Regions from separate parts of the Streptomyces sp. NPDC092296 genome, predicted to be linked through region 2. Evidence: riboswitches for the same ligand, from Rfam matches in the RefSeq annotation. Region 2 holds a riboswitch; the other holds the start of a gene.
The links. Region 2 has a riboswitch for thiamine pyrophosphate ahead of thiC (phosphomethylpyrimidine synthase ThiC). Riboswitches for the same ligand answer to the same signal wherever they lie in the genome.
Positions count from the first base shown of each region.

Region 1: it holds a riboswitch for thiamine pyrophosphate, as region 2 does, so the genes downstream of both, thiO (glycine oxidase ThiO) here and thiC (phosphomethylpyrimidine synthase ThiC) in region 2, are expected to answer to the same signal.

Region 1 is NZ_JBIVRB010000003.1:213,315-220,498, reverse strand. It holds gene ACIQGZ_RS11420 (NAD(P)/FAD-dependent oxidoreductase) at 1-541, opposite strand, end outside; gene ACIQGZ_RS11415 (ABC transporter substrate-binding protein) at 880-2,190, shown strand; partial or broken gene ACIQGZ_RS11410 (carbohydrate ABC transporter permease) at 2,183-3,106, shown strand; gene ACIQGZ_RS11405 (carbohydrate ABC transporter permease) at 3,099-3,986, shown strand; gene ACIQGZ_RS11400 (GH1 family beta-glucosidase) at 4,040-5,395, shown strand; TPP riboswitch at 5,500-5,613, shown strand; gene thiO (glycine oxidase ThiO) at 5,607-6,770, shown strand; gene thiS (sulfur carrier protein ThiS) at 6,767-7,009, shown strand; gene ACIQGZ_RS11385 (thiazole synthase) at 7,013-7,184, shown strand, end outside.
Region 2 is NZ_JBIVRB010000001.1:341,175-348,358, reverse strand. It holds gene ACIQGZ_RS01595 (hypothetical protein) at 1-472, shown strand, start outside; gene ACIQGZ_RS01590 (hypothetical protein) at 671-1,498, shown strand; gene ACIQGZ_RS01585 (class IV adenylate cyclase) at 1,648-2,187, opposite strand; gene ACIQGZ_RS01580 (hypothetical protein) at 2,216-2,488, opposite strand; gene thiC (phosphomethylpyrimidine synthase ThiC) at 3,196-4,995, opposite strand; TPP riboswitch at 4,989-5,098, opposite strand; gene ACIQGZ_RS01570 (YibE/F family protein) at 5,191-6,474, shown strand; gene ACIQGZ_RS01565 (hypothetical protein) at 6,525-7,184, opposite strand, start outside.

The DNA of each region.
Region 1 (7,184 bases), on a different contig from region 2:
GTTCGGCGGCGGCCTCGACCACGGTGGCGTCGCAGCCGAGCGCGCGGGCGGCGGTGGCGGTCTCGGCGCCGATCCAGCCGGCGCCGACGATCACCACCCGGGCGCCGGGGCGCAGCGCGGCGCGCAGGGTCAGCGCGTCGTCGACGGTGCGCAGCAGGTGGACGCCGGGGACGCCCAGCGCGCCGGGGAGCGGCACTGCGGAGGCGCCGGTGGCGGCGACCAGCCGGTCGTAGGGGACGGCGCCGAGGTCGGTGAGGACGGCGCCGGCCGCGCCGTCGAGCCGCAGTGCCCGGTGGCCGGTGAGCAGTTCGACGTCCAGGGCGGCCCAGTCGAGGTCGAAGGTGGTGGCGTCGGCCTTGCCGAGCAGGACGTCCTTGGAGAGCGGTGGGCGGTCGTACGGCGGGTGCGGCTCGTCGCCGAGCAGGGTCAGCCGGCCCGTCCAGCCGTGTTCGCGCAGCGCGGCGGCGGTCCGGGCGCCGGCCACGCCGGCGCCGACGATCACGATCCGGTCGGTACTCCTCGGCTCTGCCACCGGGTCAATCTAACGCTCGGGGCGGGCGGGGGCGGGGGCGGGTCGGGTGGGCGCCGATCCGGGCCGCCCGGTGGGGGGTTGGGGTCTCCGCTGTACAACGATTGCGACTCGGCGCGGCTCCCGGTGGCCTGCGGCGTGGTCGGCCGGGGAGGTATCTGCGCAGGTGGGAGCGGAGGTTGGCGGGGGAAGCGCGGGGGGCCGCAGCGGTATGGGTCCGTTACGTAGGCTCGTCGGCGCGTCACGGGGCCTTGACGCCGCACTTTGCGCACGAGTTAAATCACGCCCTGAAATAAGCCGTGAAGCCGCCGGCTTTGATCACCCAGCACCCCTGGAAGGGGCACTCAGCCATGCGTACCAACAGGCTCGCCGCCGCCACTGCCATCGTCGCCGCCCTCACCATCACCGCCAGCGCCTGTAGCAGCGGCTCCAGCGGTGGCAGCAGCAGTGCCCCCAAGACGCTGACCTACTGGGCGAGCAACCAGGGCACCAGCCTGGACAACGACAAGCAGGTCCTGGAGCCGGAACTCAGAAAGTTCGAGAAGCAGACCGGCATCAAGGTCAAGCTCGAGGTCATCCCGTGGTCCGACCTGCTGAACCGCATCCTGGCGGCCACCGCGTCCGGCCAGGGCCCGGACGTGCTGAACATCGGCAACACCTGGTCGGCCTCGCTCCAGGCCACCGGCGCGCTGCTGCCGTTCGACGACGCGACCTTCGACAAGATCGGCGGCAAGGACCGCTTCCTCCCGTCGACCATCGCCTCGGCCGGCGCCGCGGGCCAGGCCCCGGCGGCGGTGCCGCTGTACTCGCTCGCCTACGGCCTGTACTACAACAAGAAGATGTTCTCGGAGGCCGGCATCGCCGCGCCGCCCACCACCTGGGACGAGCTGGTCGCCGACGGCAAGAAGCTCACCAAGGACGGCCACTTCGGCCTGGCCATCGAGGGCGGCAACCTCTCGGAGAACATCCACAACGTCTTCGTCCTCGGCAAGCAGCACGGCGCCCCCTTCTTCGACGCCTCCGGCAAGCCGGACTTCGCCTCCGACGGCGCCGTGGCGGCCGTCAAGCAGTACGCCGACTTCATCGCCAAGGACAAGATCACCGCGCCCGGCAACGCCGAGTACGCCGCCAACCAGTCGGTCACCGACTTCGCCAGCGGCAAGGCCGCCATGCTGATGTGGCAGGCCGCCGCCTCGTCGCTGAAGTCGCACGGCATGAAGGCCGAGGACTACGGCGTCGCCCCGATCCCGTTCCAGACCGCCGACGCCTCCGGCGACACCGCCGTCAACTCCATCGTCGCCGGCATCAACCTGGCCGTCTTCAAGAACACCAAGAACCTCAGCGGCTCGCTGGACTTCGTGAAGTTCATGACCAGCGACGCCGAGCAGAAGATCCTCAACTCCACCTACGGCTCGCTGCCGTCGGTCAAGTCGGTCCAGGACGACCCGGCGTTCGCCTCCCCCGACCTGAAGGCGCTCTCCAGCGTGCTCTCCAAGAGCGCCGCGCCGATGCCGCAGGTCGCCGACGAGAGCCAGTTCGAGACCCTGGTCGGCACCGCCGTCAAGGAGCTGCTGGCGGACGCCGCCTCCGGCAAGCCGATCACCGACGCCACGGTCAAGGACCGCCTGACCAAGGCCCAGCAGCAGATGCCGGCTTCCTGACGTGCGCGATCGACTGCGCCGGATCGGCCTGCCCTATCTGCTCCTGATACCCGCTCTCATCCTGGAACTGCTCATCCACGTGGTACCGATGATCGTCGGCGCCATGATGAGCTTCAAGCAGCTCACCCAGTTCTACATCCACAACTGGACGGGCGCCCCGTGGCAGGGGCTGGGCAACTACCGGATGGCGGTGGACTTCAACGCCCCGGTCGGCCAGGCCCTGCTGCACTCCTTCTGGGTGACCTGCTGCTTCACGGTGCTGTCGGTGGGGCTGTCCTGGCTCATCGGGACGGTCGCGGCCGTCCTGATGCAGGACGCCTTCCGCGGCCGGGGCCTGCTGCGCACGCTCTTCCTGATCCCGTACGCGCTGCCGGTCTACGCGGCCGTGATCACCTGGTCGTTCATGTTCCAGCGGGACACCGGCCTGGTGAACCACGTCCTCCACGACCAGCTGCACCTCACCTCCGACCGGCCGTTCTGGCTGATCGGCGGCAACAGCTTCACCGCCCTGGTCGTCGTCTCGGTGTGGCGCTCCTGGCCGTTCGCCTTCCTCACCCTGACGGCCGGCCTACAGAACATCCCGCGCGAGCTGTACGAGGCGGCGGCGATGGACGGCGCGGGGATCTGGCAGCAGATCCGCAAGATCACCCTGCCGTCGCTGCGGCCGGTCAACCAGGTGCTGGTGCTGGTGCTCTTCCTGTGGACGTTCAACGACTTCAACACGCCGTACGTCCTGTTCGGGAAGTCGGCACCGGAAGCCGCCGACCTGATCTCCATCCACATCTACCAGTCCTCCTTCGTCACCTGGAACTTCGGCGCCGGCTCGGCCATGTCGGTCCTGCTGCTGCTGTTCCTGCTCGTGGTGACGGCGATCTACCTGTTCTTCACCTCTCGCCGGAAGGGTGCCGATGCCTAGTCATTCGAAGCGCGGCACCGCCGCCGCGGTCCCCTCCGCGATGGCGGCCCCCGCCTCCTTCCGGTGGACCCGGCGGGTGCTGCTCACCCTGCTGGCGGTCTTCACCCTGGCGCCGGTGCTGGTGATGATCACCTCGTCGCTGAAGCCGCTGCGGGACGTCCAGCAGCCGTTCCGCTGGATACCGAGCGGCTTCACGATCCGGCCGTACATCGACATCTGGCACACCGTCCCGCTGGGCCGGTACTTCATCAACTCGCTGGTGGTGTCGATCAGCTCGACCGTGCTGTCGGTCGTGGTCGCGATCCTCGCCTCGTACGCGGTGAGCCGGTACCGGTTCGCGGGCCGCCGGGTCTTCACCACCACGGTGCTCTCCACCCAGATGTTCCCCGGCATCCTCTTCCTGCTGCCGCTGTTCCTGCTCTTCGTCAACATCGGCCAGAGCACCGGGCTCAACCTCTACGGCAGCCGGACCGGGCTGATCCTCACCTATCTCACCTTCTCGCTGCCGTTCTCCATCTGGATGCTGGTCGGCTACCTCGACTCCATCCCGCGCGACCTGGACGAGGCCGCACTGGTGGACGGCTGCGGGCCGGTCCGCGCCCTGATCCAGGTGATCGTCCCGGCCGCCCGGCCCGGCATCATCGCGGTCAGCGTGTACTCCTTCATGACGGCCTGGGGCGAGGTGCTGTTCGCGTCGGTGCTGACCAACGAGGACACCCGCACCCTCGCCGTCGGGCTCCAGGGCTACGCCACCCAGACCGACGTGTATTGGAACCAGGTCATGGCCGCCTCGCTGGTCGTCAGCGTCCCCGTCGTCGCGGGCTTCCTGCTGCTCCAGCGCTACCTGGTCGCCGGACTCACCGCCGGAGCCGTCAAGTGACACCCGCGCCGGCGGACACCCGGCGCCGAACGACCCTCATCGAAAGGCCTGTTGTGAACGACCTGAGTGCTCTGCCCGACGACTTCGTCTGGGGCGCGGCCACCGCCGCGTACCAGATCGAGGGGGCGGTGAACGAGGACGGGCGATCTCCGTCCATCTGGGACACGTTCTCCCACACTCCCGGCAAGGTCGCGGGCGGCGACACCGGGGACGTGGCCTGCGACCACTACCACCGCTGGCCGGAGGACGTCGGCCTGGCCAAGGGCCTCGGCCTGGACGCCTACCGGTTCTCCATCGCCTGGCCCCGGGTGATGCCGCAGGCCGGCGGCCCGGTCAACCCGGCCGGCCTGGCGTTCTACGACCGGCTCACCGACGCGCTGCTGGAGGCCGGACTCACCCCCTTCCCCACCCTGTACCACTGGGACCTGCCGCAGGTGCAGCAGGACCGGGGCGGCTGGCCGGAGCGCGAGACGGCCGAGCGGTTCGCCGAGTACGCCTCGGTGGTCGCCGGCGCCCTCGGTGACCGGATCACCCACTGGGCGACCCTCAACGAACCGCTCTGCTCCTCCTGGATCGGCCACCTCGAAGGCCACATGGCCCCGGGGCTGACCGACCTCACCGCCGCCGTCCGCACCTCGTACCACCTGCACCTGGGCCACGGCCTGGCCGTGCAGGCGGTCCGCGCGGCCTGCCCCGGCGCCCAGGTCGGCATCGTCAACAACCTCAGCCCGATCGAGCCGGCCAGCGACAGCGACGCCGACCGCGCCGCCGCGCTGCGGGCCGACGGCCACACCAACCGCTGGTGGCTGGACCCGATCCACGGGCGCGGCTACCCGCAGGACATGGTCGAGCTGTACGGGGTGGACCTCCCGATCCGCGCGGGGGACCTGGAGACCATCGCCGCACCGCTGGACTGGCTGGGCCTGAACTACTACTTCCGGCAGATCATCGCGGACGACCCGACCGGCCCGGTCCCCTACGCCCGGCAGCAGCCCGGCCCGGACCCCCGGCGCACCGCGATGGACTGGGAGGTGCACGGCCCCGGCCTGGAGGAACTGCTGGTGCGGCTCTCCGAGGAATACGGCGCCCAGCGCGTCTACGTCACCGAGAACGGCTCGGCGTACCAGGACACCGTGGGCCGGGACGGCTCGGTGCACGACCCCGAGCGCACCGCCTACCTGGAGGAGCACCTCGCCGCCTGCGCCCGCGCGGTCGCCCGGGGCGTCCCGCTGGCCGGGTACTTCGCCTGGTCGCTGCTGGACAACTTCGAGTGGGCGTACGGCTACGACAAGCGCTTCGGCCTGGTCCACGTCGACTACGACACCCAGCAGCGCACCGTGAAGAGCAGCGGACACCGCTACGCCGAGCTGATCGCCGCGCACCGCGCGCGGACCCGGCAGGCCGACTGAGCCGCGCCGGGCCCGCCGCCGGCGGACGGCCGGCCCGGTGCACCCACCCGCCGCCCCGTGGCAGGCCCCTTCGGGCCCGCCACGGGGCGGCGCTATGGTGGGAGGAGCATGAACACGGGAGCCCGGCGCACCGGGCTGAGAGGGAGGCTGCGGCGGCCTCCGACCGTCCGAACCTGATCCGGGTCATGCCGGCGAAGGGAGCATCCGAATCTTGGCACGCACGCATGCCGACGTCCTGATCGTCGGCGGTGGGATCATCGGGCTGGCCGTCGCCTGGCGCACGGCGCAGCGCGGCCTCGCCGTGACCGTGCTCGACCCCGACCCCGGGCACGGCGCCGCGCAGGTGGCGGCGGGGATGCTGGCGCCGGTGACCGAGCTCCAGTACGGCGAGGAGCCGCTGCTGCGGCTGGGGATGGCCTCCAACGCCCGGTACGCCGACTTCGCGGCCGAGCTGGAGCAGGCGTCCGGCCTGCCCACCGGCTACCGCGCCTGCGGCACCCTCGCGGTGGCGCTGGACGCCGACGACCGGGCGGAGCTGCGCGAGCTGTACGACTTCCACCAGCGGCTCGGGCTGGACTCCGGCTGGCTGACCGGCCGGGAGTGCCGCCGCCTGGAGCCGATGCTCGCCCCCTCGGTGCGCGGCGGCCTGCATGTCGCCGACGACCACCAGGTGGACGGCCGCCGGGTGGGCGCCGCGCTGGTGGCGGCCTGCCGCCGCGCCGGGGTCACCCTGGTGGCGTCGGCCGCCGCCCGGCTGACCGTGGCGGACGGCCGGGCGGTCGGCGCACTGGCCGAGGACGGCACGGAGTTCACCGCCGACCAGGTGGTGCTGGCGGCGGGCAGCCGCAGCCATCTGCTGCCGGGGCTGCCGGACGGCGTGCTGCCGCCGGTGCGTCCGGTCAAGGGGCAGGTGCTGCGGCTGCGGGTGCCGCCGGTGTACGCGCCGTTCCTCTCCCGCAATCTGCGCGCGGTGGTGCGCGGCCGGCACATCTACCTGGTGCCGCGCGCCGACGGCGAGCTGGTGATCGGCGCCACCGTGGAGGAGCTGGGGCACGACACCACGGTCACCGCCGGCGGCGTGTACGAGCTGCTGCGGGACGCCCATGAGCTGCTGCCCGGCATCACGGAGCTGCCGCTGGTGGAGACCGGCGCCGGGCTGCGGCCGGGGTCGCCGGACAACGCGCCGCTGCTCGGCCCCACCGCGCTGCCCGGCCTGGTCGCCGCGACCGGCCACTACCGCAACGGGGTGCTGCTGACGCCGGTCACCGGCGACCTGGTGGCCGAGTACCTGGCCACCGGCCGGCTGCCCGAGCCGGCCGTCCCCTTCCTGCCCTCCCGCTTCACCCGCGACACCCTTCAGGAGGCCCTGCGATGAGCCCGTACGACAGCCCGGGAGCCGCTGCGGCCCCGCAGATCGCCCTCTCGGTGAACGGCGAGCCGCGCCGCGTCCCGGCCGACCGGACCCTGGCCGAGGTGGTGGCCACCGTCAGCGCCGCGCCCGCCGGGGTGGCCGCCGCCGTCAACGAGGCCGTGGTGCCGCGCGGCGCCTGGCAGGCCACCACGCTGGCCGACGGCGACCGGATCGAGATCCTCACCGCGGTGCAGGGAGGCTGAGCCATGGCGGACGACACACTCACCATCGCCGGGACGACGTTCACCTCCCGGCTGATCATGGGCACCGGCGGCGCCCCCAGCCTGGAGGTGCTGGAGCAGGCGCTGCGGGTCTCCGGCACCGAGCTGACCACGGTGGCGATGCGCAGGGTCGACCCGACGGTCAAGGGCTCGGTGC
Region 2 (7,184 bases):
GGTGGCCCTCGCCGTCGGCGCCGTCGCCATGGTCGCCGGTGTCATCGGACTGCTGATCACCGCGCTGCGGGACAGCTCGGCCCCGCCCGACGGCCAGGACCCCCGGCTGCACGCCGAACTGGCCACCACCCGGGACGCCTGGAAGGCGGCACTCATGGACGACGGCATACTGCCCTTCCTCCACCTCACCCTCGCAGCGGACACCCCCACCCGAACCGCCACCGACCGCCCTGCCACCGGCGCCGAACCGCCCATCAACGCGGCCACCGGCGTCGACCTGGTCCGCCGCCGCCCCCGGCTCGGCTACACCAGCCCCGGCTACACCAGCCCCGGCCCCGAGCCCACCCCCCGCCGCGACCGCGCCCACACCACCTTCTCCTCCCCCGAATACTCCAGCCCCAGCTTCAGCTCCCCCGACTTCACCAGCCCCGACTACGACGGCGCCCCCACCGACGCCCCCGGCCCCAACTGACCCGCCCAACCGCCGGTTGACCTTCCCCTGGGACTCGGGCGGAGCGGCCCGACCCGAGGAGGACCGTGGGCACGGAGCTGCTGCCGATCGGCGCCTCCGCCAGGGCGTCGGGGCTGTCGCCCGAGCCGCTGCGAGAACCGGGGCCGAACGAGACCGTGAAGCACCTCCGACTCGACTGGGTCTCGCTACCGTCGTTCCATGACAGATCTGCGCCGGGTGCCGGTTGACGAGGTGCTGGAACGGGTCGAGACCGCGTTGGGGACCCGGCTCGATCGGGCGACGGTGGTCCGCAAGCGTCGGTCCGTGGGCGCCCGCACCGAGCGCGGCACATGGGTTCGGATCGAGCGGCGCGGGTTGGATCGGATCGGCACCCAGGGCGGTGACGGCACACCTTCGGCCGAGGCGCTGAGCGGCATCGCGAAGCCCAGGTGGCTGGCCGGCATCGCGTGGCGAGACGAGGCCGAGCCGGCGATGTGGCGGGCTGACGAGACCGGGCTCCTGCGGTCCGAACCGGTGGGGTCCGCAGTCGTGGCGAACGATCCGGCACTGTCTTCCGGCTGGTGGGCGCAGCTGAACGCCTCACTGGATGCGCTCGCGCGGCAGCGGACGAACCGGATCGCCACTCCGGACACGGAGACGATCGACCAGGATCTGGTGGAACGGACGGTCCGTCAGGTGTTTCCGCGCGTCGATGCGACGGTGCGAAAGTGGTGCCCGGCGCATGCGGATCTGAACTGGGCGAACGTGACGGCACCCGAGTTCTGCATCTTCGACTGGGAGGACTGGGGCATGGCCCCCCGCGGATTGGACGCCGCCACGTTGTGGGCGGCGTCGCTCGCCGTACCGGCGCTGGCCGATCGCGTCCGCGTCGAGCGGAGCACCGACTTCGCGAGCCGGGACGGCAAGCTGATGACGCTGTTCGTCGCGGCGAAGATCCTCGGGCCGTACGCGCATCCCGAGGACCCCCACCTTGAAGGGGCCCGCGCGCTGGCGGAGCAGGTGGTGAAGGAGCTTCAGGCGGACTGACGCAGGAGCTGCCGGTAGGTAAGGAGGACCCCAGCGTGCTCCAGTCCGCCACGCGGCTCCCGCAGGTGCTCGGCGTCATCAGTGCCGACCGCCACCGCCTCCACCCCAGCTTCAGCTCCCCCGACTTCACGGGCACTGGGCCCTCCCTGTCACTCGAACGTCAGGCGGGGGATGGACGCGATGTCGATGCCGTACCGGCGGTAGACCGCCGTGGTGTTCTCGCTGGTGAGGTCGTTCACAGACAGGCCGAGCGCGCGGACCGTGTCGTGGACGTGCCGTCCGCTGTTGCCCTCCACCTCCAGGTACGGGGGGATGAGCGGCCAGTGGTCGATCTCGATGGAGGCGCCGTTCAGCGACCAGGAGGAACGGCGGTTCTCCTGATAGGCCCGGGGCTCGTATCCGAGCTTGGCGAGGATGGCGTTCGTCGCGTCGAAGTCGCCGACGATGGTCTCGGTCTCCGTCACTCCGTCGATGGCGTCGTGGTCCAGGATCTCCTTGACGCACAGGGTTACGGTGCTGCCGTTGTCCCGCAGCCTCACCCAGGTGCCGGCCTTGCCGGGGATGTCGTAGACGTAGCGCCGCTGAAGTCGGTCGGCCAGGTGGCCGGCACCGGCTGTGGCGAGCACGTCCCGGATCTCCTCCGGGTCGACATTGAGGATCTTCGCCTCGTACTCGACTTCAGTGGTCATGCTGGAGTTCCCTTCGCTGTGGGAGAGTTCAGGTGACGGAGCGAACGATGCCGGCGATCTCGACAGCGGCCTCATGCGGCGTCAATCCGGTGGCGTCCACGACCGTGAGGCCGAACCGCTCGTAGCTGGTCACCGTGGTAGCGACGTTGTGCTCCTCGCGCTGGTGCCAGTAGCCGAACGCGCCTCTCTCCTGACGCTGGAGCAGGCGACTTCGGCGCGTCTTCTCGTCCACCACAAGGAGGACAGCCACGTCGGGCAGCAGGACGCCGTTCGGGTAGACCGGCTCGCTGTCGTGCCCCATCGCCTGGTGGGTCGCTATCGTCCGGGGAAAGTAGCTCTCCAGAACCGCCGACCGACCCGTCTCGACGGCCGCCCTGACCTTCCTCGGACTTCAGATGGTTGGCCATCATCCACCAGTGGTAGCGAGCAGCGACGTTGCGGGAATCATCCACCTCCCGCCGCATATGCGGGAACGTCGGCAGGTCGTCTGTGATGTGCGCTGCCCCGAGCAGTTGGGCGACGACGGGTGCGATGGTGCTCTTGCCGCCGGCGCTGAGGCCGTCGATCGTGACGAACGTTCCGAGCTTCATCATGCGCTCCCCGAGTGAGGAGGCTGGGATGACGGGGCGGTGTCGTGTCGCGCCCTTTGGTTACTGGGCGAGGCCCAGGCGTTCAAGGAGGACGGATTCACCAGCTTCTCCCCGACCAACTGCCGTGCCAGGAGCAAGGCCGCGTGCACGCCAACGGGCTACCAGCTCGGTGCGCGGGGACGAGCACCTCAAGGCACTCCGGCAGGGCCTCACGCCCCACCTGACCAGCCGGGTCGTCCGCCAGCTCAACCAACGGTCCGGCGAAGTCGCGCGCCAGAAGGCGTGAGCCCGTCCCGACTCGAACGATCCCGTGGCTCCGCCATCGAGGCAGGCGATCGGGGTTGTACGGCCCGCCGGCGAAGCACTGCGCTGGGAAGCCCCTCCTGCCTCCCAGCGCAGTGAACTCAACGGGCTGGTGTCAGTCGGTGAGGGGGAGGTAGACGCGGTTGCCGTTGGCGGCGAACTCGCGGGACTTGGCGAGCATGCCGGCGGCGATCTCGGCCTCGGTGGCCGGGGTGTCGGGGGCGAAGGTCTCGTTGATGGTGCGGCTGATCTTCATGGAGCAGAACTTCGGGCCGCACATGGAGCAGAAGTGGGCGGTCTTGGCGGGTTCGGCGGGGAGGGTCTCGTCGTGGAAGGCGCGGGCCGTCTCGGGGTCGAGGGCCAGGTTGAACTGGTCCTCCCAGCGGAATTCGAAGCGGGCGTCGGACAGGGCGTCGTCCCAGGCCTGGGCGCCGGGGTGGCCCTTGGCGAGGTCGGCGGCGTGGGCGGCGATCTTGTAGGTGATGACGCCGGTCTTGACGTCGTCCCGGTCGGGCAGGCCCAGGTGCTCCTTGGGGGTGACGTAGCAGAGCATGGCCGTGCCCCACCAGGCGATCATGGCGGCGCCGATGCCCGAGGTGATGTGGTCGTAGCCGGGGGCGACGTCGGTGGTCAGCGGACCGAGGGTGTAGAAGGGCGCCTCGTCGCAGATCTCCTTCTGGAGGTCCATGTTCTCGCGGATCTTGTTCATCGGGACGTGCCCCGGGCCCTCGATCATCACCTGGACGTCCCGCTCCCGGGCGATCCGGCCCAGTTCGCCCAGGGTGCGCAGCTCGGCGAACTGGGCGTCGTCGTTGGCGTCCGCGATGGAGCCGGGCCGCAGACCGTCGCCCAGCGAGTAGGTGACGTCATAGGCGCGCAGGATGTCGCAGAGTTCCTCGAAGTGGGTGTAGAGGAAGTTCTCCCGGTGGTGGGCGAGGCACCAGGCGGCCATGATGGAGCCGCCGCGCGAGACGATGCCGGTCTTGCGGCGGGCGGTGAGCGGTACGTGGCGCAGCAGTACCCCGGCGTGCACGGTGATGTAGTCGACGCCCTGCTCGCACTGCTCGATCACGGTGTCGCGGTAGACCTCCCAGTCGAGTTCCTCGGCCCGTCCGTCGACCTTCTCCAGGGCCTGGTAGAGGGGGACGGTGCCGATCGGGACCGGGGAGTTGCGCAGAATCCACTCGCGGGTGGTGTGGATGTTGCGGCCGGTGGAGAGGTCCATGACGGTGTCGGCGCCCCAGCGGGTGGCCCAGGTCATCTTCTCCACCTCCTCCTCGATGGAGGAGGTGACGGCGGAGTTGCCGATGTTGGCGTTGATCTTCACCAGGAAGTCGGTGCCGATGACGGCCGGCTCCACCTCGGGGTGGTTCACATTGACCGGGATGACGGCCCGGCCTCGGGCGACCCGGTCCCGGACGAACTCCGGGTCCATGCCCTCCCGCAGTGCGACGAACTCCATCTCGGGGGTCACCACGCCCCGCTTGGCATAGCCGAGTTGGGTGACGGCGGCCCCGTCGCGGGCCCGCAGCGGGCGGCGGGGGCGGCCCGGGAAGACGGCGTCCAGGTTGCGCAGGCCGCCGCGCGGTGCGGTGGGCCGCAGACCGTCGTCCTCGGGTTTGGGCGCGCGGCCCTGGTACTCCTCGACGTCGCCGCGCTGCCTGATCCAGCCGTCGCGCAGCGCGGGCAGTCCGCGCCGTACGTCGGTCTCGTACGCCGGGTCGCCGTATGGCCCGGAGGTGTCGTACAGCGGTACCGTACGGCCGTTGCCGAGGTGGACCTCGCGGTATGGGACCCGCAGGTCGGGGCGCGAGCCGGTGCGGTACGCCTTGTGCCAGGCGGGTGTCGGGTACCCGGTGGCGCCGGTGGACCGGTTCCGGTCGTGGTCGTGCTGCTGTGCTTCGTGCGTGGTCATCGGACCCTGCTCCCTACGCCGGCATTACCCGGTCAGGTTCTGCGGTCGGCACAGCGTTCAGTGCCCTCTCAGCCCGGTGCTCCGAGCTCCCGCGTCTGCATCAGATGCGCCCCACCGTAGCCGTCCGGCGCCGCGCACCGCCAGGGGGCCCGGCCGTGGTTCCCTTGGTGTCGACCCACCCCGGAAGGACATCCCGTGGCCGACGTCGACGAGCAGCACCCGCACCGGGACGGCCACGGCCATGCCCACCACCACGGCCCGGCGGCGCCCGCTTCGGCGCGGCTGCGGCGGGTGATCGCGGCGGTGCTGGTGCCGTTCGCGGTGGCGGTGGTGGCGGGGCTGGTGGTGCTCTGGCCGGGGGGTGTGCCGCCGCACAGCGCGGGCCCCGCCGGGGTCGGCTTCGACCAGAGGACGGTGCACGGCACGGTGGTCGCCACCGCGCAGGCGCCGTGCACCGGGGACGCGGGCAAGCAGGACTGCACCAGCGTGTCGGTGCGGCTGACCAGCGGTGACAACGCCGGGCGTACGGTGCGGCAGACGCTGCCCCCGGACGGGAACGGCCGCTGGTCGGCGGGCGACAAGGTGATCCTCACCGACTCGCCGGACGCGCCGGCCGACCTGCGCTACGCCATCGCCGACGCGGACCGGGCGCTGCCGATGGCGGTGCTGGCCGGGATCTTCGCGCTGGCGGTGGTCGCGGTGGGCCGGCTGCGGGGGCTGACCGCGCTGGTGGCGCTGGTGGCGAGCTTCGCCGTGCTGGCGCTGTTCATCCTGCCCGCGGTGCTGCACGGGCAGAATCCGCTGCTGGTGGCGGTGGTCGGCGGCAGCGCCATCATGCTGGTGGCGCTCTACCTCTGCCACGGGCTGTCGGCCCGCACCTCGGTGGCGGTGATCGGCACCCTCTCCTCGCTGGCGCTGATCGGGGTGCTGGGCGAGCTGTTCATCGGGCTGACCAAGCTGACCGGCAACACCTCGGACGAGACGGCGCTGGTGCACTCGCTCTATCCGGGCATCCGGCTGGACGGGCTGCTGCTGGCGGGGGTGATCATCGGTTCGCTGGGCGTACTGGACGATGTGACGGTCACCCAGACCTCGGCGGTGTGGGAGCTGCGGGCCGCCAACCCGGGGCTGGGCGCCCGGGAGCTGTACCGGGCCGGCATCAGGATCGGCCGCGACCACATCGCGTCGACGGTGAACACCCTGGTGATGGCGTACGCGGGCGCCGCGCTGCCGCTGCTGCTGCTGTTCTCCATCTCGCAGCGGGGGGTGGGCACGGTGGCGACCAGCGAGATCGTTGCGGAGGAGATCGTACGCACCCTGGTGGGCAGTATCGGCCTGGTGGCCTCGGTGCCGGTGACCACGGCGCTGGCCGCCCTGGTGGCCTCCCGCGACCGGGTGCCGGGCGGCTCGGTGCCCGCCCCGGGGACCGGCGTACCCAGGGCGGGCACGGGCCGGGCCCGCCACCGCGTACGGCGGTAGCCGTCGCATACGGCGGTAGCCGTCACGTACGGCGGGCCCGGCCCGGTCCGTCAGAGCCGGGCCACGATCCGGCCGGCCTGGTCGTAGACGGTGACGACCACGGAGCCGGGCCTCGCGTCCTTGTCGAGCGTCGGCCCGACCACATAGCCGCTGGCGTAGCCGGGGCGGCCGGGGAGGGTGACCACCTGGGCGTCCAGCGTCCGCCCGGCCACCGCCACCGTGATCCGGGCGACCCGGGCGGGGCCGATGTACAGCGGCGTGTAGAGGGCGCGCCGGCTGTCGCCCAGGGTCTGCAGGCTGACGCTGCCCGCCTGCTGGTTGCCGTCCCCGACGCTCTTGCACTCCGGCCGGCCGTGCCCTTCGACCAGGCAGCGCTCACTGCGGGTCAGGTACATCCGCTGCCCCAGCCCCACCGCGAACCGCTTCCCCTCCGCGACCACCCGCACCGTCGGGGCCGCCGACCGGCCGGCGGTGGCGCCCGGTGCGGCGGCGGCCCCGACGGACGGCTGATCCGCCACAGTGGCCGCGGCCACCGGGTCGACCGGGTCGGCCGCGCCGCCGCGCAGCCCGACCGCCAGCGCGACCGGGGTCGCCACCACGGCGGCGACGGCCAGCGCGACGGCGGTGCGCCGCCGCGCCCGGACGCCCCGGCCGCGCCGGACCACCCGGGCGAGCGGGACCGGTGCGACCGTGAGCAGTTCGGCCTCGGT